Regions from separate parts of the Cupriavidus sp. SZY C1 genome, predicted to be linked through region 2. Evidence: predicted binding sites of a transcription regulator. Region 2 holds the regulator's gene; the other holds the start of a gene.
What was found. The regulator NrdR, encoded in region 2, represses ribonucleotide reductase genes. The targets are predictions, from matches to a motif close to CACNANATNTNGTG.

Region 1 (12,155 bases), 350 kb from region 2:
GCCGACAACCGGCCGGTCCGGCCGGTGTTTGCGTCGGGCGCCGAGCGGCTCGGCTACCTGAAATGGCTGGGCGAGATGTCGCGCCGGCTGGAAGCGCGGCTGCCTGACCCGCAGACGCGCGTGGAACTGATCGAAACCGTCTATTACGAAGCCAAGCGCGCCGGGCTGGAACCGTCGCTGGTGCTGGGCCTGGTGCAGGTGGAAAGCGGCTTCCGCAAGTACGCGATCAGCTCGGCCGATGCACGCGGGCTGATGCAGGTGATGCCGTTCTGGGTGCGCACCATCGGCGACGGCGACACACGCAAGCTGTTCCACCTGCAGAGCAACCTGCGGTACGGCTGCACGATCCTGCGCCATTACCTTGATCGCGAGAACGGCGACCTGTACCTGGCGCTGGGCCGCTACAACGGCAGCCGGGGCCGGGCCGAGTACCCGAACGCGGTGCTGGGCGCCTGGAAGCGCTGGCAGTATTCCGAGGCCACGGTGACGATTGCGGGCGATCCGGACGGCGCCGTGCCGGCCGCCACCGCGCCGGCGCGCCGCACGCTGCCGCCGGAGTCTCCCGCGCGCAACCCGTTTTCGCCGCAGCGGCTGACCAATCCGTCATGACCCGAGAATCCCGCGCGGGCTATCGCGCGACGTCCCCCGAGCTGGAGCAATGGCTGGCGCGGCATATCGAACAGGGTTTCGATGCCGAGGCGCTGGTGCTGTCGATGCTGCGCTCGGGCTACGACGCCACGTTTGCCCGCGATACCGTCAACGCGGCCCTGGGCCATCGCGCCCCGGCGCGGCAGGCCCCGGCGCCCGCGCCGACCGGCCCGCGCGGCGTGCCCCAGCCGCCGGCGGCCGCCCCGGCCGAGACCCAGGCGCCCACCGGCCGCAACGCGTTCCACCACGACGGCCGCGACGTGCCGATCCTGTTCGCGCTGGAAGCGCCGCGCATCCTGCTGCTGCAGAACCTGCTGGACGGCACCGAGTGCGACGCGCTGATCTCGCTGGCGCGCGACCGCCTGCACCGCTCGCCGGTGGTCAATCCCGATACCGGCGACGAGAACCTGATCGACGCCCGCACGAGCATGGGCGCGATGTTCCAGGTGGGCGAGCACGCGCTGATCCAGCGCATCGAGGCGCGCATCGCGGCTATCACGGGTTTGCCGGTCGACCACGGCGAAGGGCTGCAGATCCTGAACTACAAGCCTGGCGGCGAATACCAGCCGCATTTCGACTTCTTCAATCCGAACCGCGCCGGCGAGGCGCGCCAGCTCCGCGTGGGCGGCCAGCGCGTGGCAACGCTGGTGATCTACCTGAACAGCCCGCCCTCGGGCGGCGCCACGGCGTTCCCGAAGCTGGGCCTCGAAGTGGCGCCGGTCAAGGGCAACGCGGTGTTCTTCCGCTACAAGCAGGCCGATGGCACGCTGGACGAGCGCACGCTGCACGCCGGGCTGCCCGTGGAATCGGGCGAGAAGTGGATTGCCACCAAGTGGCTGCGCGAGCATCCCTACCGCAGCCAGGTCTGATCGAACCTGGGTAGCCGGCCCCGTCACCCGGTGTCTCCCTCCGGACGGCGGGCCCGTATCGGCGCTTTTCCTCCCAACTGTACCGGTACTGTATCGTGACGTGTCCCTAGACTGAGTGCCTGTTCCAGTCTTCGGAGTCCGCCATGGCCCTGTCCGCCACGCCCCAACTTGCTGCCAGCACCAGCGTGCTGCTGGCGTACAGCGCCTTCCTGCTGGTGTCGTCGATCACGCCCGGCCCGAACAACACGATGTTGCTGGCGTCGGGTGTCAATTTCGGCCTGCGCCGTACCGTGCCGCACCTGCTCGGCATCTCGATCGGGATGGTGGTGATGATCACGGTGGTCGGCCTCGGCCTGGGGTCGGTCTTCACGGCCCTGCCGTGGACGTGGAACGTGCTGCGCGTGGCCGCCACGGCCTACCTGGTCTGGCTGGCGTGGAAGCTGGCCACGGCCGGCGACCTGCAGGACCGCGAGGTGAGCCGGCCGATGACATTCCTGCGCGCGGCCGCGTTCCAGTGGGTCAATCCGAAGGCGTGGGTGATGGCGGTGGGGGCGTGCAGCGCCTATGTGCTGCATCCGAACATCTGGGTCAACGCGGCGCTGATGGCCGTGTTGTGCGGGATGGTGAACCTGCCGAGCATCACCACCTGGGCGGTGTTCGGCGCCGGCCTGCGCCGCTGGCTGGCCAATCCGCGCGTGCTGCGCTCGTTCAACGTGACGATGGCGCTGCTGCTGCTGGCATCGCTCTGGCCGATCCTGGGCGCGGCCCCGCACGGCGGCTGAGCCGGGCAGGGCAGTGGTGGCGGACGCCCGGGGCCGGGCGCCGGCGCCGCGTCAGACCAGCGCGCGGATGGCGCCGAGATTGCGCCAGTAGCCCTTGACGTCCATGCCGCAGCCAAAGACGTAGCGGTCCGGCACCTGGAAGCCGCAGAAGTCCGGGTGCATCGGCTTGGCCTTGGTCAGCGTCTTTTCGCACAGCACGGCGGCGTGGAATTCCCTGGCGCCCATGTCCATGATGCGCTCGCGGATGGCCGCCATGGTCTCGCCTTCGTCCAGGATGTCATCCAGCACCAGCACCACGCGGTCCTTGACCGATTCGCGCGGCGCCACGCGCCACTGCATCTCGCCGCCCACGGTCTTGTTGTTGTAGCGCGAGAGGTGGATGTAGTCGAATTCCAGCGGGAACTGCAGCTTGGGCAGCAGCATGCCCGTGAACACCACGGCGCCACCCATCACGGAAAGCACCAGCGGAAAGGCGTCGCCCATGCTCGCCGTGATGTCGCTGGCCATGCGGTCCAGCGAGTCCTGCACCTCCTGGGCGCTGACGATTTCCTCGGAGCTGGCCCAGAGTTCGCGGGCCTGTTCGGCGGTCATCATGATCGGTGTGTCCTGTTACGTGTCTTTTTTGCGGAAAGGGGCGGGAGCCGGCGGATCAGCGGTTGAAGAGGCCCTTCATGCCGCCCTTCATGCCGCCCATCTGGCGCATCATCTTCATCATGCCGCCGCCCTTCAGCTTCTTCATCATGCCCTGCATCTGGTCGAACTGGTTCAGCAGGCGGTTCACCTCCTGCACCGGCACGCCGGCGCCGGCCGCGATGCGGCGCTTGCGGCTGGCCTTGATCAGCTCCGGCTTGGCGCGCTCGGCAGGGGTCATGCTGTTGATGATGCCCTCCATGCGGCGCACCTGCTTTTCGGCCTGGTCCATGTTGGCGCCCTGCGCCTGCTGCGCGAACTGGGCCGGCAGCTTGTCGACCAGGCTGCCCAGGCCGCCCATCTTCTTCATCTGGCCGATCTGGGCCTTGAAGTCTTCCAGGTCGAAGCCGCCGGTCTTCTTGATCTTCTTGGCCAGCTTCTCGGCCGCTTCCATGTCCACGCCGCGCTGGGCTTCCTCCACCAGCGCGAGGATGTCGCCCATGCCCAGGATACGCTGGGCCATGCGGTCGGGATAGAACGGCTCCAGGCCATCCAGCTTCTCGCCCACGCCCACGAACTTGATCGGACGGCCCGTGATGTGGCGCACGGACAACGCGGCGCCGCCGCGCGCGTCGCCATCGAGCTTGGTCAGCACCACGCCGGTCAGCGGCAGGGCGTCGTTGAACGCCTTGGCGGTGTTGACGGCGTCCTGGCCCAGCATGGCGTCGACCACGAACAGCGTCTCGGCGGGCTTGATCTCGGCGTGCAGCGCGGCAATCTCCTGCATCATCGCCTCGTCGATACCCAGCCGGCCGGCCGTGTCGACGATCAGCACGTCGTGGTAATGCTTGCGCGCCCAGTCCAGCGCGGCCCGGGCGATGTCCACGGGCTTCTGGTCAGGCTGCGACGGGAAGAAGTCCGCGCCCACCTGCTCGGACACGGTCTTGAGCTGCGCGATGGCCGCGGGACGGTACACGTCGCACGACACGGTCAGCACCTTCTTCTTGCGGTTTTCCTTGAGCCACTTGGCCAGCTTGCCCGACGTGGTGGTCTTGCCCGCGCCCTGCAGGCCGGCCATCAGGATCACGGCGGGCGGCTGGACGTTCAGGTTCAGCTCGTTGACCTTGGCGTCGGCCACGGCGTCGTCGCCGCCGATGATGGCGGTCAGCTCGCGCTGCACCACGCCCACCAGCGCCTGGCCCGGCGTCAGGCTCGTGACGACTTCCTCGCCAAGCGCCTTTTCCTTGACGCGTGCGACAAATTCGCGCACCACGGGCAGCGCCACGTCGGCTTCGAGCATGGCAAGGCGCACTTCGCGCAGCATCTCGGCGGTGTTGGCCTCGGTCAGTCGGGCCTCGCCGCGCATGGTCTTGACGACCCGCGCCAGGCGTTGTGTGAGGTTATCCAGCATGGCAGAAAAGGGAGAGGATTCGGCTTGGAATGCGGGGGCGCAGCCGGCATGTCGGGGGCGTTGTGGCGGGAATCCATCGCCAGAACCACCCGTGATGGCACTAAGGTAAACTGCGCAAATGGCCATTGTACTGTATGCCTTGACGGCAATTCTCTACTGCGGCCTGGCCTTCCACGGCTGGGCGACGCGCAACCCGCAACTGGCGGCCGCCGGCGGGGCAGCGGTCGGGCCGCAGGGGCGCGCCGCGGCAATGGCCGTGCTGGTGCCCGCGCCCGTGCCGGGCGACGCGGCCGCCGGGCAGCCGGCCTGGTGGCACGCGGCGGTGCTGGCCGCGCTGGTCAGCCACGGCGTGCTGCTGCACGAGACCATCTTCCCGTCTGACCACATGATGTTCGGCTTTGCCTTCGCGCTGTCGGCCATGCTGTGGCTGGGCGTGGGCATCTACTGGATCGAAAGCTTCTTCTTCTCGCTGGCCGGCCTGGGGCTGATCGTGTTCCCGGTGGCGATGCTGGCCAGCCTGATGCCGCTGGCGTTTCCGGGCGCGCAGATCCTGGGCTATGCCGCGCGGCCGCTGTTCAAGCTCCACTTCGTGATTGCCAACGTGGCCTACGGGCTGTTCACGCTGGCCGCGTTCCACGCCTTCCTGATGCTGCTGGCCGAGCGCCGGCTGCACGGCTTCAACCGGCCGGCCGCGGGCGAGCCGGCGTCCGGGCAGTGGCTGGGCCGCTGGCTGGACCTGCTGCCGCCGCTGCTGACGCTGGAAAAGCTGCTGTTCCGGCTGATCGCGGCCGGCTTTGTGCTGCTGACGCTGACCATCGCGTCGGGCTTCCTGTTCTCGGAGCAACTGTTCGCCCGCGCGTTCCGGGTGGACCACAAGACCGTGTTCGCCGTCATCTCCTGGGTGATGTTCGGCGGCATCCTGGTCGGCCGGCGCTTCCGGGGCTGGCGCGGGCGCACGGCGCTGCGCTGGGTCATCGCGTCGTTCGCCATCCTGCTGCTGGCCTATGTCGGCAGCCGCTTCGTCATCGAGGTGGTGCTGCACCGGATCACCTGACCGGGCGCGCCGTCTTCTCTCGTACCGTTCCAATCCATGGCAAGAATCTTCCTCCTGCTGGCTGTCGTGCTGGGCATCCTGTGGTGGCTGCGCGCGCGCGCCAGCGCGCAGAGGGGTGACGAGCAGGCCCAGGCGCAGGCGCGGCGCGAGGCCGCCCGGGCGGACGACGCGGACGGGTCGTCCGAGCCGATGGTCCAGTGCGCGCAATGCGGCGTGCACCTGCCGGGCAGCGACGCCATTGCCTGGCACGGCCTGCACTACTGCCGCCGCAGCCATCTGCCCGATTCCGCCGGCGAGGGCGGCGCATGACGCGGCGGCCGTCGGCCTGGGCCAGGCTGAGCGGCTGGCACCTGCTTGCGGCGCTCTGGCGCCAGCCCGAGCCGCCCGACTTCCACTGGCGCCTGCTGCGCTACTTCTGCTGGACCCGCGCCGCCGTGGCGCTGCTGCTGCTGGGCTATGCCTGGCTGCCGCTGGAGCGCGGCAGCAGCGCCGTGTCGATGGTCGGCATCGCCACCAGCGCCCGTACGGCGGCGGCCATCCCCGTGGTGGTGCCGTATCTCTGCATCGCGCTGGTCACGCTGCTCGGCACACTGTGGCGGCGCCACTTCCACCTGCGCGTGCGCGCCCAGGTCATCGTCGATCTGCTGCTGCTCGCCGCCATCTACCTGGTGCTCGGCGGCGCCGGCAGCCACGGCGAAGGGCTGGCGATGATCTTCCTGCTGCCCGCGCTGGAGGCCGGCGCGCTGACCAGCCTGCTGTTCGCGCTGTTCACGGCGGCCGTGTCGGCGATGCTGGTGATGTTCAACCCGTTCGCCCAGACGCTGCTGGCCCGCCAGGCCGACGCCAACCTGCTGGGATCGGGGCTGTTCGGGCTGGTCTTCATGATCGCCGCGCTGGTCATGTACACGCTGGCCAACCGCCAGATCGCCCAGGAGCAACTGGCGCTGGCCCGCGAGCAGGAACTGCGGCTGCAGCAGCTTGTGAACCGGCTGATGGTCAACGACATGCAGGACGGCGTGATGCTGGTGCGCGCCAACGGTGCCGTGGTGGCGGCCAACCCGGCCGCGTTCGTGCTGCTGGGCGTGCAGCCGCACGAGCGGATCAAGCAGGGGCAGGTGCGCGCCGGCGAGCGCGAGAACGTGCTGTTCGACCTGCGCCGCATCCCGCGGCTGCAGCCGCTGATGGAAATGCTGCGCGACTGGATTCATCGCAAGGACGACGTGCCGCGCATCCTGCAGTTGCTGCCGCTGCCATCGCGCCCGTCGGCCAGCCGCTCGCCGATGCTGCACACGCGGCTGCGGCTGCGCTTCGTGCTGCCGGGGCTGGCCGGGCTGCGGGCCACGCTGGGCGGTGTGTCCACGCTGGGCGGCGACACGGCCGGCCTGCACGACATGTCGCCCGAGGGCGCGGCGCGGCTGCGGCTGGCCATCGCCCAGAACGAGGCCATGGCGTGGAGCCCCGAGGACGAGACGCTGCTGCGCAGCGAGATGCGCGACACGGTGCTGGTGCATATCGAAAGCTGGGAACGCATCGCCGAGCAGGTGCAGCAGGAAAAACTGGCCGCGATGGGCCGGCTGGTAGCCAGCGTGGCGCACCAGATCCGCAACCCGCTGGCCGCGATCAGCCAGGCCAATGAACTGCTGGCCGATTCGGGCGGCGGCGAGGGCAACATCGACGCGCGGCTGCTACGGATCATCAGCGACAACGTGCGGCGGCTGGACCAGGTGGTGTCCGACGTGCTGCAGCTGTCGCGCCGGCCCAGGACCGACCAGAGCGCCGTGGACCTGGCGCAGGCGCTGCCCGAGATCGTCGACCGCTGGCGGCTGGAAATGCGCGCGCGCGCCGGCACCCGCGCCGAGGTCAACGCCAATGCGATCCGCGTGACCGTGGACCTGCAGGGGCCGGTGATCTTCGACGTGGCGCAGTTGCAGCAGGTGCTGGGCAATCTGCTGGACAACGCCTGGCGCTACTGCAGCCGGCTGCCCGGCGCAATCCGCATGCTGGCCCACGCGCTGGACCAGCACCATGCGGAGCTGATCGTCTGGAACGACGGCGCCGAAGTGGCGCGCGACCAGCAGCGCAGCCTGTTCGAGCCATTTTTCACCAGCAATCCGCAGGGCACGGGGCTGGGCCTGTTCATGGCGCGCGAGCTGTGCGGGGCCAATGACGCGCAGGTGCGCTACGGCGCCATCGTGCTGGACGCGCTGCTGGAGCGCACCGGCACGCTGGCCGGCGGGGCGCGCGATACACTGCCGGCCAAGGCGTTCGTGCTGACGATGCGCCTGCAGGCACCGGACGTGGTCGACGCGGCCATCGCCTCCCACCCCGCTACCGCCACTGCCGCCCCCGCCCGCACGCCGCCGCGCACCGCACAACAATAACCGGACACCCACACCGCCATGCCAGCCCGACCGCCCGCTCCCGATCCGATCCTCGTCATCGACGACGAGGCCGACCTGCGCGAGCTGCTGGACATCTCGCTGCGCCGCATGGGCCATGACGTGGTGATGGCCGGCTCGCTTGCCGAGGCGCGGCTGCGACTGGCCGAGCGCCGCTACAGCCTGGTGCTGACCGACATGCGGCTGGGCGACGGGCTGGGCATCGACATCGTGCGGCAGTTGTCGGCGTCGCCCGAACGCACGCCGGTGGCGGTGATCACGGCCTACGGCAGCGCCGACAACGCCGTGGACGCGCTCAAGGCCGGCGCGTTCGACTACATCGCCAAGCCGGTGTCGCTGGACCAGCTGCGCACGCTGATCCTGAACGCGCTGGGGCGCCAGCAGCGCGCGCCGGTGGAGGGCGGGCAGGGCGCGGAGGCGTCGGAGCTGGCCGACCGCGCGGCGGGGCTGCTGCCGGGCGTGTCGGCGGCCATCAACGAGGTGCGGCGATCGCTGTCGCGGCTGGCGCGCAGCATGGCGCCGGTGGTGATCAGCGGCGAATCGGGCAGCGGCAAGGAGCGCGCGGCGCGCGCCATCCACGCCATCAGCGCGCGCTCGGCGCATTCGTTCGTGGCCGTGAACTGCGGCGCGATTCCCGAGACGCTGATGGAGGCCGAGTTCTTCGGCCACGTGAAGGGCGCCTTCACGGGCGCCGACGCCGAGCGCGGCGGCTTCTTCCAGGCCGCCCATGGCGGCACGCTGATGCTGGACGAGGTGGCCGACCTGCCGCTGGCGATGCAGGTCAAGCTGCTGCGCGCGCTGCAGGAACGCCGCGTGCGCAAGATCGGTGCCAGCAAGGAAGACAGCGTGGACGTGCGCGTGATGTGCGCCAGTCACAAGGACCTGGCCGCGATGGTGGCGGCCGGATCGTTCCGGCAGGATCTTTATTACCGGCTCAACGTGCTGGAACTGCGCATGCCGACGCTGCGCGAGCGCGTGGAGGACGTGCCGGTGCTGGCCCACGCCATCCTGGAACACCTGGCCACGCGCTACGGCGACGCGCATCCGAAGCGGCTGTCGCGCGCGGCGCTGGAGCGGCTGACCGCCTACCCGTTCCCCGGCAACGTGCGGGAACTGGAAAACCTGCTCGAACGCGCCTATGCGTTCGCCGAATCGGAAGAAATCGCCGTGGCGGACCTGGGCCCGCTGGACGCCGGCATGGAACGCGCGACGCTCTGGCAGGCCGGTGCGCCAGCGCCGATGCTGGCGCCCGCGCCGGCTCAGGCCGGCTATCACGCCTGGGGCGCCTCGGCCGGCTGGCCTGCGTCGACCGGCATGGCCGCGCCGGCCGCGCCGCCGCCCGAACTGGTGCCGGAACCGGCCCCGGGCGCCGCCGTGGCGCCCGACCCGCTGGCCACGGCGCTGGAAGACCTCGCGTTTCCGATCGACCTGCCCGCGCGGCTCGAAGCCGTGGAGCGCGAGCTGATCCTGCGCGCGTTGCGGCAGACCGGCTTCAACCGCACGGCCGCCGCGCCGTTGCTGGGGCTCAATTTCCGGCAGTTGCGCTACCGCATCCAGCAGCTCGGCATCCGCGACGAGCGCGAGGGCCGCGAGGGGCAAGCCGCCACCGACGACGGCGAGTCGCTGCCCGAAGGCGAGGGACGCGATGCCTGACACGGCCGGCGCGCCCGACGCCTTCCTGCCCGACGCCGACGGCTGGGTGCCGGCCGCGCGCCGCGTGCCGTCGCCGAACCACGACGCACGCCCGGACGGCGAGCCGGTGGACGTGGTGGTCATCCACAACATCAGCCTGCCGCCCGGCCAGTTCGGCACGGGCGACATCGAGGCGTTCTTCCAGAACCGGCTCGACGTGGCGCGGCATCCGTTTTTCGAGACGATCCGCGACGTGCGCGTGTCGGCACACTTCCTGATCGCCCGCGACGGCGAGCTGGTGCAGTTCGTGCCATGCCGGCTGCGGGCGTGGCATGCGGGCCAGTCCGACTACTGCGGACGGCCGCGCTGCAACGACTTCTCGATTGGCATCGAGATCGAAGGCGCCGATGACCAGCCGTTCACGCTGGCCCAGTACGACACGGCCGCCGCGCTGGTGGCGGGGCTGCGGGTGGCCTATCCGATCCGGGGCGTGGCCGGCCACAGCGACATCGCGCCGGGCCGCAAGACCGATCCGGGGCCCCATTTCGACTGGGACCGTTTTGCCAGGCTGGCCGGACTGCCCGACAGCCTGCTGCCCTACCGGCACCCCGGCGACGACCCCGACTAGGGATTTATCCCGGTGTTGCACAAACGCCGCACGCACCGTTTGCACCCGGAGTGATGCCGGAAGACCTTACGTGGCGCAGGGTGTCATCACGGTGAAAAATTGCGGTGCAGCGGCCCGCGCGCCGCATCATTCCGGCGCATTCGCCGCTACAATCGCGCCCCCGGCCGGACGCTGTCCGCCCGATTCCGGGGCGCCTATCGGTGATCCATTCCCAATAAAAATTATTTCCGGATTATGTGCGCCGCCGAACGTGACGGCGCCAAGCCTTGAGGCAGCGCGCTTTGCGGGAATGTGGCGCCGCCGCACCCGCCGGCGTGGACGCCGCCACGCACTTGTCAAGACTGGTCATTCGCTTGCGTTTCACTATACTTAGGCCCAGTTTTGATCGGCACCACAATATCTAGTGGTGCTGCCGGGGAACCGGCCCGGAAGTGCAGCAGGCGCCGCCGCAGGATGCGACGCCTGGGCCAGGCAAGGCCACCGGGCCGGCGCAGTACCGAAAGTCCCTAGCAAAATGTCCGTACGAGCAGTTTGGTTCGCATTTGGCAGCACCGGAATCAAGTGTCTTAGACAGCGCATTTTGCTAGGGACTTTGTCGTCTCAGTCGAAGAACTACAGCACTCATTACAGGGTTAAAACCGGAGTTACCTCATGCAAACGGCCCAAAACGAACAACAAACCACTGGCGTAACCGGCGCCACCGGCATTGGTGGCGCGGCAGCCGGCTCGCAGCAGGGCGCAGCCGCCGCAGGCGTTTCGTATCAGGACTACAAGCTGATCCGCCGCAATGGCGCCGTGGTGTCGTTCGAGCCGAACAAGATCGCCGTGGCCATGACCAAGGCATTCCTGGCCGTGAACGGCGGACAGGGCGCGGCCTCGGCGCGCGTGCGCGAGATCGTGGAGCAACTGACCCAGGACGTGGTGCGCGCGCTGCTGCGCAGCCGCCCGAACGGCGGCACGTTCCATATCGAGGACGTGCAGGACCACGTGGAACTGGCGCTGATGCGCTCGGGCGAGCATGAGGTGGCCCGTGCCTACGTGCTGTACCGCGAGAAGCGCACCCAGGAGCGCGCGCAGGCCAACGCGCAGGCCGTGGCCCGCGTGCAGGAATCCGGCGTGTCGTTCAACGTGACCGACAACGGCGCCTCGCGCCCGCTGGACCTGGTGGCGCTGCACGCGCTGATCGACAACGCCTGCAGCGGCCTGGGCAGCGCCGTGAGCGCCGAGCCGATCCTGAAGGAAACGCTCAAGAACCTGTACGACGGCGTGCCGATGACCCAGGTCTACGATTCGGCCATCCTGGCCGCGCGGACCCTGATCGAGAAGGACCCGGCCTACAGCCAGGTGACCGCCCGCATCCTGCTGCACACGATCCGCAAGGAGATCCTGGGCGCCGAGGTGACGCAGGCCGAGATGTCGGCCAAGTACGCCGAGTACTTCCCGAAGTTCATCGCGCGCGGCATCGAGGCCGAGCTGCTGGACGAGAAGCTGGCCACCTATGACCTGGCCCGCCTGGGCGCCGCGCTGGACGCGTCGCGCGACTTCCAGTTCAACTACCTGGGCCTGCAGACGCTGTACGACCGCTACTTCCTGCACGTGGACGAGCAGCGCATCGAGATGCCGCAGGCGTTCTTCATGCGCGTGGCCATGGGCCTGGCGCTGGAGGAAAAGGACCGCGAGGCCCGCGCCATCGAGTTCTACCAGCTCCTGTCGTCGTTCGACTTCATGTCGTCCACGCCGACGCTGTTCAACTCGGGCACGCGCCGCTCGCAGCTCTCGTCGTGCTACCTGACCACGGTCTCGGACGACCTGGAAGGCATCTACGAGGCGCTCAAGGAAAACGCGCTGCTGTCGAAGTTTGCCGGCGGCCTGGGCAACGACTGGACCAACGTGCGCGCGCTGGGCTCGCACATCAAGGGCACCAACGGCAAGAGCCAGGGCGTGGTGCCGTTCCTGAAGGTGGTCAACGACACGGCCGTGGCCGTGAACCAGGGCGGCAAGCGCAAGGGCGCGGTCTGCGCGTACCTGGAGACGTGGCACCTGGACATCGAGGAATTCCTGGAACTGCGCAAGAACACCGGCGACGACCGCCGCCGCACCCA
Region 2 (12,155 bases):
GCGGCCGCTTCCGGCAGCATCGCCCGGGGCAGGAAGGCCGCGCGCTCGCGGCCCGTCACGGCGTCGAAGCCATGCAGCAAGCCGTCACGGGTGCCGAGCCAGACCATGGTCGAGCGTCGGTCATGGCGTTGGCGGAATTCCGCATGGCCGGGCTGCATCGGCTGCCAGGACGGCGGCGCCACCACGTGGACGCGCGACCCCGCGGCGCTGCCCAGGCGCGTGTCGCGCCGCCTCAGGGTGCGGTCGCGCAGGTCGCCACGCAGCCACGCCAGCCGCGCCGCGCCCAGCCCGTTGGGCTCGATGCCGTCGAGCACGGCCTGCGTCTCGGTGTCGAGGGCCGTCCAGTACAGCGGCGTCAGCCGGCTGCCGCCGAGATACACCCGCCTGGCGTGAATGTCCTGTCGGTCAAGCTGAGCGCCGGCTTCCCATTGCGTCAGCACCGCCTGCGAAGACAGGTTCGCCGTGCGGAACGCCAGCGCGTGCAGTTGGCCGGTCCAGGGATAGGTACCGGCCGCAATCCGATAGCCGAGCGGCAACTGTCCGGGCATGGCGGCGGCGCTGTCGATGGCTCCGGCCGCCAGCGCGAGGCCAACAAGCAGACGCAAGAATCGACGGCAGACGTTCATGGCTGGAACTCCGTCTGCAGCAGCACGCGGACATCCGGGTCACGCCCCAGACCCAGCGCGACGATTCGCATGCGCGGCCACATGCCCAAGGCCGGCGGGTCGTCCATGATCTCGATCAGGTAGCGCGGTGCGACAGTGGCGCCGATGACGCCGTCGGGCAGCGCCGGCAGCGTGGCGCCGGTGTAGGTGCCAACCGGGATGCCGAGGTCGCCCGGCGCGGTGCCGTCAAGCCATGCGCGCCATGCGCTGCGGTCGCCATCGGCCGCGCAGAGACCGCGCTGGGCGCCCAGGCCGCAGGTACCGGCGGCCGGCCACGTGGCGATTCGCTCCGCGTCGGCGGCAATGGCGGCGAGCAGGTCCGCCTCGGCATCGCGCAGGGCCGCCTCGGCGGCCCGGAATGCGATCTCGCGGTCGAGCGGCTGGCTCGTGAGGTGCCGCCCGGCCAGCAGGAAGTGCAGGGCGGCGACGCTGACGCCGCCCATCAGGAGCAGCAGCATGGCGACGCATGCCAGCAGCGCGGTGCCCTGGCTGTGGTGGCGGGTCAACATAGTGACTCCTGGCAGGGCGACGGATTCCGCAGCCGCACGGTCGTCAGGAAGGCCCGGCGCCGCAGGCGCGGATGGGTCGTCGGCTGGAACGTGTACGCGTCGGCAGTATCGGTACCGTCCATCGGCAACAGCCGAAGCGTCTGCACCGTACCTGGCGCGAGCGTTGGCCGGTCGCCGCGCACGACCAGCGCGACCTGGACGGCCCGCACCCGGTGCCAGCCAGCCGGGCCCTGGGCGTGCCAGGCGTCGGCCGGCACGAAGCGGTCGAGCGCGCCGTCGCCGTCGATGTCGACGCCATAGCGCAGTTGCATCGTCTCCACGCCGCGCACCAGGGTCCCGGCGGTATGCGCGTCGGACCGCACCCGGTTTCCCTGCCGGCTCGGATAGCGGCAGAGCAGTTGCGGCACGCCGTCGCCGCCGGTGCCGATATAGAACAGATTGGCCGATGCGTGGTAGGGCGGCCGGCTACCCTCGGCCGCCACGGCGCGGGCCGGCAGCGGGTACCCGCCGCAGTCCGTCATCGTGCCGTCGGGAAGGGTGGCATCGGCGGCGAGCCCGCTGCCCGATACGCGCACCAGCAACGCGTCGCTGGCATGCACGCCCGAGCGGCCGCACTGGAGCCCGGACTGGAGCCACGGCTGCGCGCAATCGTCCCGCCCTTCGACGGGCGACGCCGGCGCGGCGTGAGCGGGCGCCAGCGCGACATGCGCCGGAATCCATCCGGCCTGCCGGATTGCGTGCGACACGATGGCGAGCGCCCGCTGCCCGCGTTCTTCGATCAGCACGCTGTCGACCACGCTCGCGTAGGCGTCGCGCACGACCTGCAGGCAGGCCAGCACGGCCAGCATCGCCAACATGCCCAGCGCGACGCCGACCATCATCCCGGCCAGCGTGAAGCCCGCCGCGCGACGGCGTCCGATCATGGCCGCACCCACAACGCGACGTGGGTGGCCGGCGCCGCCATGTCGAACGTCGAGCCAGCGCGGGCCGACGGCAGCCGGGCGACAGCGATCCGCTCTCCCGGCGCGCAACCGTCACCGGCGGCCGGGGCCCCGCACAGCGCGACGCCGCCGGCATCGCCGCCGATCAGTGTCCAGCGGTCCGGGCCGGCTTCCGCCTGTTCGGCGACAACCCGCAGCGTGCCGTTCAGCCGTTCGAGATCGCCGCTCCAGCGTAGCCAACTGCTGCCGAGCATCGCAAGCGGCAGCGCGCCCAGGCCCACCAGCGCCAGGCAGACCAGCGATTCAACAAGCACGTCACCGCCCGCGCGAGCGCGAAGCGGCCGTAGGGCAGGGCGGTGCAGCGGGCAGGAAACAGCGGAAGACATGGCGCATCGGTTCGGTCGGAACGGATGGCCAAGATAGCGGCGAAAGCGGGGTCGAAACGTGTCGGGACGTTGCGGGGTTGCGTCAATGTGTGTCCGAGCCGGGCTCGGAACTGGCCGGGGGCGGCCGCTCCCGCCCCCGGGCCGCGCCAGCCAGGCTACTGGTTGATCGTCGGCATCACGCAGTACTGCGTGTCGGCGGCGGGATTGCAGACTCGGGCCCGCCCGAGGGGACTGACTTCGACGAGTCGCCGCGCGTCGCCCAGCGTGAACATGATTGCCATCGCCATTTGCGCCTTGTTGGCCGACTGCGAATAGCCGATTGGCGAAAACGAGATGTACTTGTAGCCGTTCGTGGCGTCGTAGGCGTACTCCATGCCGTCCGGCAGCGGGTCGTACTGCGCGATGAGCGTGTCCGTGCCGTTGTACTTGCCGTCAGGCGACGCATGCTCGTTGAAGACCTGCCAGCCCTTCTTCCAGTCTTCGTCGACCGGCGCCACCGTGATGTAGCTGTTGCTGGCCGCTGCCACGGTGCGCGCCTTGGTCAATGCCGCGTTCAGGCTGTCCGCCGTGGTCAGCAGCCGCTGGTTCTTCATGAACGTGGCCATGCTGGGCACGGCGAAGCCGACGATGACCGCGGCTACCGCGATCGTGGTCATCAACTCGATCAGCGTGAAGCCGCGATGGCGCGGCAGCCTTTGCCGGGTAGCGGTCATGGCGGTCACCAGCAGTTGGGGACGGACTTGGGCGCCGTGCTGCCGATGGCGACCAGCTTCTCGTTGGTGCTGCGCAGTACCAGCGCGTCGCACGTGGGATCGTCGAAGCCGGCATTCGGCTTTGCACGCAGCTCCACGCACTGCCCATCGTTGGGTGTCCCGGCACCGGTGCAGGGAATCGCCGAGATCGTGTACTTCGCGCCGGTGGGGTTGTCGCCCGAGTACTTCTTGTAGCCGTCCCAGGTGACGGTCGTGCCGGCGGCGTAGTAGGTATTCACCTGCGAAAAATGCCGCTCGAAAAGCTGCATATTTTCCATCAGCGCCGCCTTGGCCTCGGTGCGCCGACCCTTGCGGATGAATTCCTGGTAGGACGGGTAGGCAATCGCGGCCAGGATGCCGATGACGGTGACCGTCACCATCAGTTCCATCAGTGTGAAGCCGGCTTGCCGGCCCCGCAGTCGAGTATGCATCGCGGGCTCCATCAGTCAATCTTGAAGTTGCGGACTTCGCGCCAGCTCTGGCGGCCCGGGCGCTTCTTCTGGCCGGGGTCGGTCGGGCCGCCGCCCGACGTGGAGATGGTGCCGTCGGCGCCAAAGCTCAGGGCCATCGTCTTGGTGGTCTGGATGTAGCCGCCGACTGAGCCGCGCGGGTCCGAGCTGCGTGTCACGACGATGATCGTCGGCGCACCGAGCAGGCCGTTGGACGACTGGATGCCCGATGTGCCGTTCACCGGCAGCCCCGTCAGCGTGTTCAGCGTGTAGCTGCGGCTGCCGCCGGCGGTGTTGCAGGCGTCGACGGCCGTGTAGATCGAGTTGAAGTACACAAGGCCGCCAGACAGCGCCGCCGAGGTGATCTGGCGCTCGGTCTTGTCCAGGAAGTCCATTACCCAGCCGGGCTTGCGCAGACCCACGAAGCCCGGCGCGATCGCCGTGCCGGTGAACTGGATCGTCGAGCCGTCGGCGCTGTACTTCAGCGTCAGCGGGTTCAGGGCGCTGCGGTTGCCGGCATACGACAGCGTGTTGTCGTCGTAGATGCCGTAGAAGGCGTTGCCCGACGTCGGGTTGGGTGCGGTGTCGGCCAGTTCGTAGTACTTGCCGGTACCGAACAACACCATGTAGCCGCCCGGGGCATAGGTCACCGAAGGCTGCATCGTGATGGGCTGGCGCGTGCCCGTGGTCTTGTCGGTGGCAATGAACATCGGCTTGCCGGGGTAGCCGCCATAGGCCGGCAGGGCGCCCTTCTCGCCGGCGTTCCACGTGTCGCTGGTGCCGGAGAGCGCGAACTTCCAGAGGTTGCCCTGCAGGTCGCCCGCGTAGGCGGCCAGCGCGGTACCGTTCGCGCCGGCGACCACGGCAGGCGTGCTCAGGCCGTTGGCGGTGGAGTAGGGCGGGACCGCGGCCGGCACGGGCGTCTTGATCTTCCAGTAGTTGACGCCTTCCAGCCAGTTCTCGGAGGGCGCTTTGTCCAGCGACAGGATGAACAGCACCGCGGGGGCGTCGGCGTCGTAGGACTTGTCTTCCAGGTTCGCGTTGATGCCGTTGCCCACGATCACGTACCAGCCATACTGCGGCACGCCCTTGCTGTCCTTGCCCTTCATGAGCTTGGCGATCTGGGGCCGGCCCATGACGTTGCCCATGTCCTTGTCATGCTGGTCGGTGAACTCCCACAGCACATTGGCGGCGCCGAAGCTGTCCGGGGCGGTCACGTCCAGCGCGAACACGCCCTGGGCGCCGCCGCCAAAGCCAGCGGTCAGCACCGACTTCCACTTGTCGCCGATCTGGGCTTCGGTGATTGTCGGCGTGGCATCGACATAGGGCCGGTGGTTGTAGGTGCGTGAGGTCAGCTGGTTCAGGGTGCCGTACAGCGCGTTGGGCACGTAGGCCAGCACTTCGTCGCCGGTCTCGGCATTGAAGCCGTGCAGCATGCCGTCATTGGCGCCGACGTAGACCACCGGTGTGCGCGACTGGTAGGTCGAGTAGAACGTGCTGTAGCCGGTGCCCGGACGCAGGGGGGCGGGGGCGCCAACGTACACGGGGCCCGAGTTGATGATGTCGCCGAGCCGGGTCTGGCGCTGGCGGAACAAGCCGCCGTTGCCGGCGCCGTCATTCTCCTGGCTGCGGTCGCCGCGCAGGTAGTCCACGCGCCTGCTGCCCAGGCCGTCGGCGCTGCCGGTTTCGGGATTCAGGTTCAGCGCCGTTTGCTGGTCCTTCGACAGGCTGTCCCACAGGAACGGCGCGCCGGTGCCGGTCTGGCTGTTCAGCGTATAGATGACGCGCGAGGCCGGAGTGCGCCCCGCGAGCTTCGCACCGGCTTCCCACTTCTGGGTGCCGGACACGCTCACCGTGCCGTCGGTGCCGCGCACCAGCGGGAAGGCCATCAGCTTGCCGTTCCACTGGCTGTCGAAGCCCGGGGTGTAGACGGTCTGGTCGGTGAAGACGGTGTTGCTGCTCAGCGCGATGCCGGACAGTGTGCCGCCGGAACTGGCCACCACGTCGAACACCTTGCGGATCGACCGGATCATGTCGGCCGGCTGGCTGGCCAGGAACCAGTTGGTCGGCAGTTTCGAACCGGGGGCCGTTTCCCATTCGGTATTGGTCTTGGTCAGCTTGCCGTTGACCAGTGTCTGGAACGGGTTGCCATCGTTGTTGCCGCCGTCCTTGAGGGCGTTCAGGAAGCCGCCGTACTTGGCCGCCAGGTAGATCTGGCTGCGGCGCTGCGCGTCGCCTACCGTGCCGTTGCCCGCCTCGTTCACGTCGATGCCGAAAGTGGTGACGCGGGCGTCCGGCATGTCGGGACGGAAGGCGGCCGTGTGCGCCCAGTACGCCACGCCCGCCATGTAGTAGGACGAGTTCGACGAGGTCGGGTGCCCCCTCGAGAGCATGTTGGCGATGGTGGTGCTGGTATCCGCGTACGGGTTGCCTACGTCGGGACTGTTCATTTCCATGGCCTGGACGCGCTTGGTCCAGTCGACAACGTCGAAGCCGCTGTAGCTGTCCACGGCCCTCGTCGGATCGCCGCGCCCGGTGTAGGTGTTGCCGGGCACGTAGTTGTCCTGGTGGGTGTTGATGTCGCCGATCGTCAGCACATAGTTGCGCTGGCATTTGTTCAGCATCGGGTCGACGTTCCAGGACGAGTAGACCGCGAAGTTGTCGGTGTTGGCCGTGGTCAGGTTATTGACCGCTTCCGGTGTGGGACCCTTGTTGTGGAACTGCAGGTAGCGGATGGATTCGTAAAACAGTTCGCTCAGCGGGTCGTAGGTCTTGTACGAGCCAGTCGGGTTGTCGGTCGGCTTGCCAAGGCTGGTAATCGTCGTTCGGCCAAATTTGTTCAGGTAATTGACCACGCCGCTGTTGCCCGTGCTGTCGCCGAGCGGGTTGGCCGCGAAGACGCCGTAGGCATCCCATTCCTTGGCGGTGTTCGTGATGGTCTTGAGGTCGGTGTTGACGGCCGAATTGCCCAGGTACTTCATCGGCGCACGCAGCACACCGCCGTAGCGTTCGTTCTGCGCCAGGTTGCCGTTGTTGTAGTTGTCGTTCAGGTAGCCGAACGCCGCAAAGCGCACGCGCTCGGCGTTGCGCTGCATTTCGCCCACCGGCTTGTAGTTGGTGCCGTCGTAGCTGTAGCAGAGATCGGTCCGGGACGTGGCTTCGTTGCTGTCGCAGACCTGCACTTGCACCCGGTACGAGCGGCGTTCCGTCAGGTTCCCCCGTCGGTCGACCTGGTCTGCGTACTGGCCCAGGCTGCTGCAGTTCAATCCGTTGCTATCCGAGTTGGCGAAGAAGATATGGTTGCCACACGACGCCATGTACAGGGTGGAGTACGTGTATGGCGTGACTTCGCTGGGCGATACGCCATTGGCATTCTTCGACAGTGTCTTCAGCGGGAAATAGCTGCCGCTCTTGAAGAAGTCTGCCTGCAGCACGGCGCGCTGGAGCACGGTCTGGGTGCGGGTGTCGACCACGCGGTCGCCGCCGGTCATGGCCAGGCGCAGCATGTCGATGGCCGACGAGGCCGCCCAGTTCATGAAGTTGCCGCTGAACTGGCCAGAGCAGGTGCGGGTTGCCGACGCATTGCCGCTGATCGTGAAGTAGCCGTTCGTGGCATCGTACGCGTAGCACTTGCCGCTGTTGAAGTAGCCGACGTACTCGGTGTTGGCGCTGTATGCGCCGCGGTACGCCGCGCCCGTGGTCGGAAACTCCACGGACAGCGCCAGCATCAGGTTCGGATGCAGGTTCTGCACCTTGCCATAGAGCGGCGTCTTGGCGATATCGACCGTCGGGACGGTCGGGGTCGTGGCGGCGCCGGCGAGCGTTGCCCAGCACAGGGCAACCAGCGGCAGCAATCGGTTCAGGATCTTCATGACGTAGGTCCCGTTGCGTGTAGGCAGAAGCGAAGCGGTTGGGAGATCGGGCCGGCGGCCCGCATCACGTGGCGGACGGCTGTAGCTGGCCCCGCCGATAGTAGGTCTGCACCACCGCGCGGGTGGTGTCGTTCGGCCCGAATCCCACGGCGGTGACGCGATAGATGAACGACGGCGGCGACTGCGTGCCCGTGGCATCCTCGCCCAATTCCGTGTCCTGGAAGATCTCGATCAGGTAGCGGGGCTTGCGGGCCGGGGTCAGGCCCGCGCCGGTAGGGAAGGCCAGGCCGGTGAACGTGCCATATTCCACCGTCCGTTGGCCAACCTTGGTTGTCCAGTCGACCTGGTCCCAGATGTTCGTGGTGGTCCAGGTGTCCGTGGTGTCGCACAGTCCCAGCGTGGGGTCGGCCTTGCTGGTGCCCGTGCCGCAACCGACCATGAAGCCTTTGGGCGCGGTGGGGATGAACGAGTCGGCCCGGCTGCCGGATTCGATATCCTTCTCGGCGTCGCGCAGTGCTGCCTCGGCGGCCTGGAAGGCGATCTCGAAGTCGCGCTGGTTGCGCGAGCTGCGCTTGGTGTCGAGCGCGGCCCGGGCGCCGGCGATGGCGAGCATCGTGATGACCAGCAGCATGATCACGGCCGTGATCAGTGCGATGCCCTGCTCCCGGCGGGGCGCCAGCCTGTTGACGCGGGTCGTCAGAAGCATAGGACGTCTCCCTTGTAGCAGGTGAGGTAGTTGTGCAACTGCACAGTGGCCGTGTAGAGCTTGCGTGCGGCCTTCGTATCGACCTTCGGTACGTACGAGGCGTCCGGCAGGCTCGAACCCAGCGTGCCAAACAGATTGAAGGTGCCGGCGTCGGTGCCGGTGGCGTTGAGGTTGTCGGTCCTGACGACCATTGCCACCTTGGCCGTCAGGACCATGTCCCATTCGTTCGTGCCGATCTGGTCCGCGGTCACGAACTTGTCCGGGACTTCGTCGTCGTTGACAGCAATGCCGTACAGCACCTGGAACGCTTCCACGCCGGGCACCAGTTCCTGAGTGACGTAGCTGTCTGGCACCACCGCGCCGTTCTTGCGCTCGGGGTACTTGCACATCAGCGCCGGCTTGCCGTTGCTGCCCGTGTCGACGTAGAGCAGGGCCAGGCCGCGTTGCTTGGCGGCGGTGTTCTTGTTCTTCTCGTCGAGAGCGCCGACGGCTATGCCCGCGCAGTCCACGACGGAGCCGTCCGGCGTACCATCGGGATTCGAGATGCCGAAGAAGCGGATCATCACTGCGTCGCTGTTGTTGATCGCCACGCCGCCGCCGCAGGTCACGCGCTGCAGTCCGTTTGCATCGGGCGTGATCTGAGGCGCCGCGCAATGGTCCTTGCCGTCGATCATCGGGTCGTCGACCGTCATCAGGCCCCCGCCGCCGCTGGCAGGCGGGGTGAAGGCGGTTTGCCGCAGCATCCGGGTGACCACCGAAATGGCGAAGTTGCCACGCTCTTGCAGGTTGGCGCTGTCATCGATGGTCGCGTAGCTGTTGCGACTCATCATGTAGAACGCCAGGCCGGCCGACAGCAGCAGCAGCGACAGCACCAGCGTGACCATCAGTTCGACCAGCGTGTAGCCGCCGGAGCGGCGCCGGGTGGTTGGAATCGTGCGGCGCATCACTGCTCCACCCCCGGGAGAATGGTGACCACGATCTGGGGCTTGGCATCGCCCTTGGCGTCGCGGGAATCGGCCAGTTTCGAGCCGGCTGGCACGTCTGTGCCGCCGGTGTCGGCAAAGCGTGAGACCCAGCCGATCTTGACGACCAGCGGCGTAGCCGTGGCGCCGCCGGGTCCCACGGCGCAGCCCCAGTCGTAACCGGTATCGAGGTTGAAAGCCGTGGCGTCGCGGCAGACCACCGCGCGGCCCTTGGGCAGGTTCGCGGCGATCATGCGAGCCCATTCGGCCTGGTCGAACGCCGCAGTCAGGGGGGCGCAGGTCTTGGCGTCGCCGGTGCACGGCGTGACGTAGGGATTGGCGTTGTCGGCGATGGCGGGCGCGCCATTGCTGGTGTCGAACTTGTCGTAGGCCCCGGCCCGGGTCAGCGCGTCGTTCGCGCGCATGCGATCTGCCATGTCGTTGGCGATCTGCAGCGCCACGATGTCGTAGGAAGATTGCTGGGCGAAGCGGAAAGACTTGACGAGCAGGTTGGCCACGCCGAGCACGCCGAAGGCGAGCACGACGATAGCAACCAATGCTTCAAGCATGGTGAAGCCGGCTGCCTCCCGGCAGCGGAATTGACCCATTTGTAACTCCCGTCCAAAAAACGACAGTTCTTTTTTGTTCTTTGCGCGGCGCGCTGGAATTCTGTGTGCGTCCGGGCCTCTGACGGGACCGGTTCCGCTGGCGGCTGTTTGTTGCCGCGCTGCCGTTCGTGCCGGTTCGGTTTGGTCCGATCCGGTCCGACGGGAGCGCGCGCCCGCTCGCCCGCCTCCTTACCCAAAGGAGGCTAGTGCAGATTAGACAGCTTTTTTGGCCAAGTGGCTACCCCTTTCGTGGGGTAGGGGTTGAAAACTCGTCGAGTACGTCGCGGAATTCCGACACATCTTCGAAGCTGCGGTAGACCGAGGCAAAGCGGATGTAGGCAATCTTGTCCAGCTTGCGCAGTTCGCGCATGACCAGCTCGCCCACCTGGCTGCTCGAAATTTCCTTTTCGCCCAGCGCCAGCAGTTTTTCCTCGATGCGCAGGATGGCTTCGTCGATGGCCTCGGCCGATACCGGCCGCTTGCGCAGCGCCAGGCGCATGGAATCCTTGAGCTTGGCGCGTGTGTAGTCCACCCGGGAGCCGTTTTTCTTGACGATGGCCGGGAAGAACAGTTCGATGCGTTCGTAGGTGGTGAAGCGGCGGTCGCAGGCTTCGCAGCGGCGGCGGCGGCGTACGGTTTCGCCGTCTTCCGAGACGCGGCTATCGAGGACCTGGGTATTGGAATGACCGCAAAAGGGGCATTTCATGCCTGACCACCTGAAGAAATGTGCCAGCCCGCATTTTGCATCTTCGAATTCTGCTGCGGGATTGCGGCGGGTCAACCGGCGCCGCCGCCCGGAGGCGGCGGCGCTGTTGGTGCGTACTGACTATCGGTACGCGGAAGGACCGTCCAGGCCGTTCAGCCCGTTCAGGCCGATCAGCCGTACACCGGGAAGCGGCGCGTCAGCGCCGACACCTGCTCGCGCACGCGGGCGATGTTGGCGGCGTCGTGCGGGTTGTCCAGCACGTCGGCGATCAGGTTGGCCACCTGGCGTGCTTCTTCTTCCTTGAAGCCGCGCGTGGTCATGGCCGGCGAGCCCAGGCGGATGCCCGAGGTCACGAACGGCTTTTCCGGGTCGTTCGGGATGGCGTTCTTGTTGACCGTGATATGCGCGTCGCCCAGGATCTTCTCGGCTTCCTTGCCGGTGATCTGCTTGGCGCGCAGGTCCACCAGCATCACGTGGCTTTCGGTCTTGCCCGACACGATGCGCAGGCCGCGCGAGATCAGCGTCTCGGCCAGCACGGCGGCGTTCTTCACCACTTGCTGCTGGTAGGTCTTGAATTCCGGTTGCAGCGCTTCCTTGAACGCGACGGCCTTGCCGGCGATCACGTGCATCAGCGGGCCGCCCTGGATACCCGGGAAGATGGCCGAGTTGATGGCCTTCTCGTGCTCGGCCTTCATCAGGATCACGCCGCCGCGCGGGCCGCGCAGGCTCTTGTGGGTGGTGGTGGTCACGAAGTCGGCGTGCGGCACCGGGTTCGGGTAGACGCCCGCGGCGATCAGGCCGGCGTAGTGCGCCATGTCGACCATGAAGTAGGCGCCAACTGCCTTGGCAACCTTGGCGATGCGTTCGAAGTCGATGCGCAGGGCAAAGGCCGAGGCGCCGGCGATGATCATCTTCGGCTTGGTCTCGTGGGCCTGCTTTTCCAGCGCGTCGTAGTCGATGTCTTCCTGGGCGTTCAGGCCGTAGCTGACCACGTTGAACCACTTGCCGCTCATGTTCAGTGCCATGCCGTGCGTCAGGTGGCCGCCTTCGGCCAGGCTCATGCCCATGATCGTGTCGCCCGGCTTGAGCATGGCGAAGAACACGCCCTGGTTGGCCTGCGAGCCCGAATTGGGCTGCACGTTGGCGGCTTCGGCGCCGAAGAGCTGCTTCACGCGGTCGATGGCCAGTTGTTCCACCACGTCCACGTACTCGCAGCCGCCGTAGTAGCGCTTGCCCGGATACCCTTCGGCGTACTTGTTGGTCAGTTGCGAACCCTGGGCGGCCATCACGGCCGGCGAGGTGTAGTTCTCGGAAGCAATCAGTTCGATATGGTCTTCCTGGCGCTGGTTTTCTTTCTCGATGGCGGCGAAGACTTCGGGATCGATCTGTTCGATCGTGAAACGGCTGCGTTCAAACATGGCGTGACTCGTCTGTAAAAAGGAAAGCGGACGGCAATGTCGATATGAAGATCGGTTGCGGATCGGCGTTCGGATGGAAGCGGGAAACTTCGCGGATAGGGCGCGCGGGGAAGGCACTGGCGTCCAGCATCGTGAGCCGCAACGCGCGGCTGACCGATGCAGGGCGCACCCTGCTTCCCAT

Region 1: QTN24_RS03800 (ribonucleoside-diphosphate reductase subunit alpha) is a predicted target of NrdR. The motif match lies at 10,446-10,459, and genes of this name have one in related genera.

Annotation. Positions count from the first base shown of each region.
Region 1 is NZ_JAUANU010000001.1:807,531-819,685, reverse strand. Features, by position in the region: gene QTN24_RS03850 (lytic transglycosylase domain-containing protein) at 1-609, shown strand, start outside; gene QTN24_RS03845 (2OG-Fe(II) oxygenase) at 606-1,517, shown strand; gene QTN24_RS03840 (LysE family translocator) at 1,661-2,299, shown strand; gene QTN24_RS03835 (hypoxanthine-guanine phosphoribosyltransferase) at 2,351-2,893, opposite strand; gene ffh (signal recognition particle protein) at 2,949-4,340, opposite strand; gene QTN24_RS03825 (inner membrane protein YpjD) at 4,459-5,394, shown strand; gene QTN24_RS03820 (PP0621 family protein) at 5,431-5,703, shown strand; gene QTN24_RS03815 (histidine kinase dimerization/phospho-acceptor domain-containing protein) at 5,700-7,775, shown strand; gene QTN24_RS03810 (sigma-54 dependent transcriptional regulator) at 7,794-9,446, shown strand; gene ampD (1,6-anhydro-N-acetylmuramyl-L-alanine amidase AmpD) at 9,439-10,053, shown strand; gene QTN24_RS03800 (ribonucleoside-diphosphate reductase subunit alpha) at 10,705-12,155, shown strand, end outside.
Region 2 is NZ_JAUANU010000001.1:462,057-474,211, reverse strand. Features, by position in the region: gene QTN24_RS02260 (PilC/PilY family type IV pilus protein) at 1-626, opposite strand, end outside; gene QTN24_RS02255 (pilus assembly protein PilX) at 623-1,174, opposite strand; gene QTN24_RS02250 (PilW family protein) at 1,168-2,097, opposite strand; gene QTN24_RS02245 (hypothetical protein) at 2,094-2,429, opposite strand; gene QTN24_RS02240 (GspH/FimT family pseudopilin) at 2,657-3,214, opposite strand; gene QTN24_RS02235 (type IV pilin protein) at 3,220-3,684, opposite strand; gene QTN24_RS02230 (pilus assembly protein) at 3,696-7,574, opposite strand; gene QTN24_RS02225 (PilX N-terminal domain-containing pilus assembly protein) at 7,639-8,280, opposite strand; gene QTN24_RS02220 (PilW family protein) at 8,271-9,224, opposite strand; gene pilV (type IV pilus modification protein PilV) at 9,224-9,850, opposite strand; gene nrdR (transcriptional regulator NrdR) at 10,089-10,556, opposite strand; gene glyA (serine hydroxymethyltransferase) at 10,727-11,974, opposite strand; ZMP/ZTP riboswitch at 12,154-12,155, opposite strand, start outside.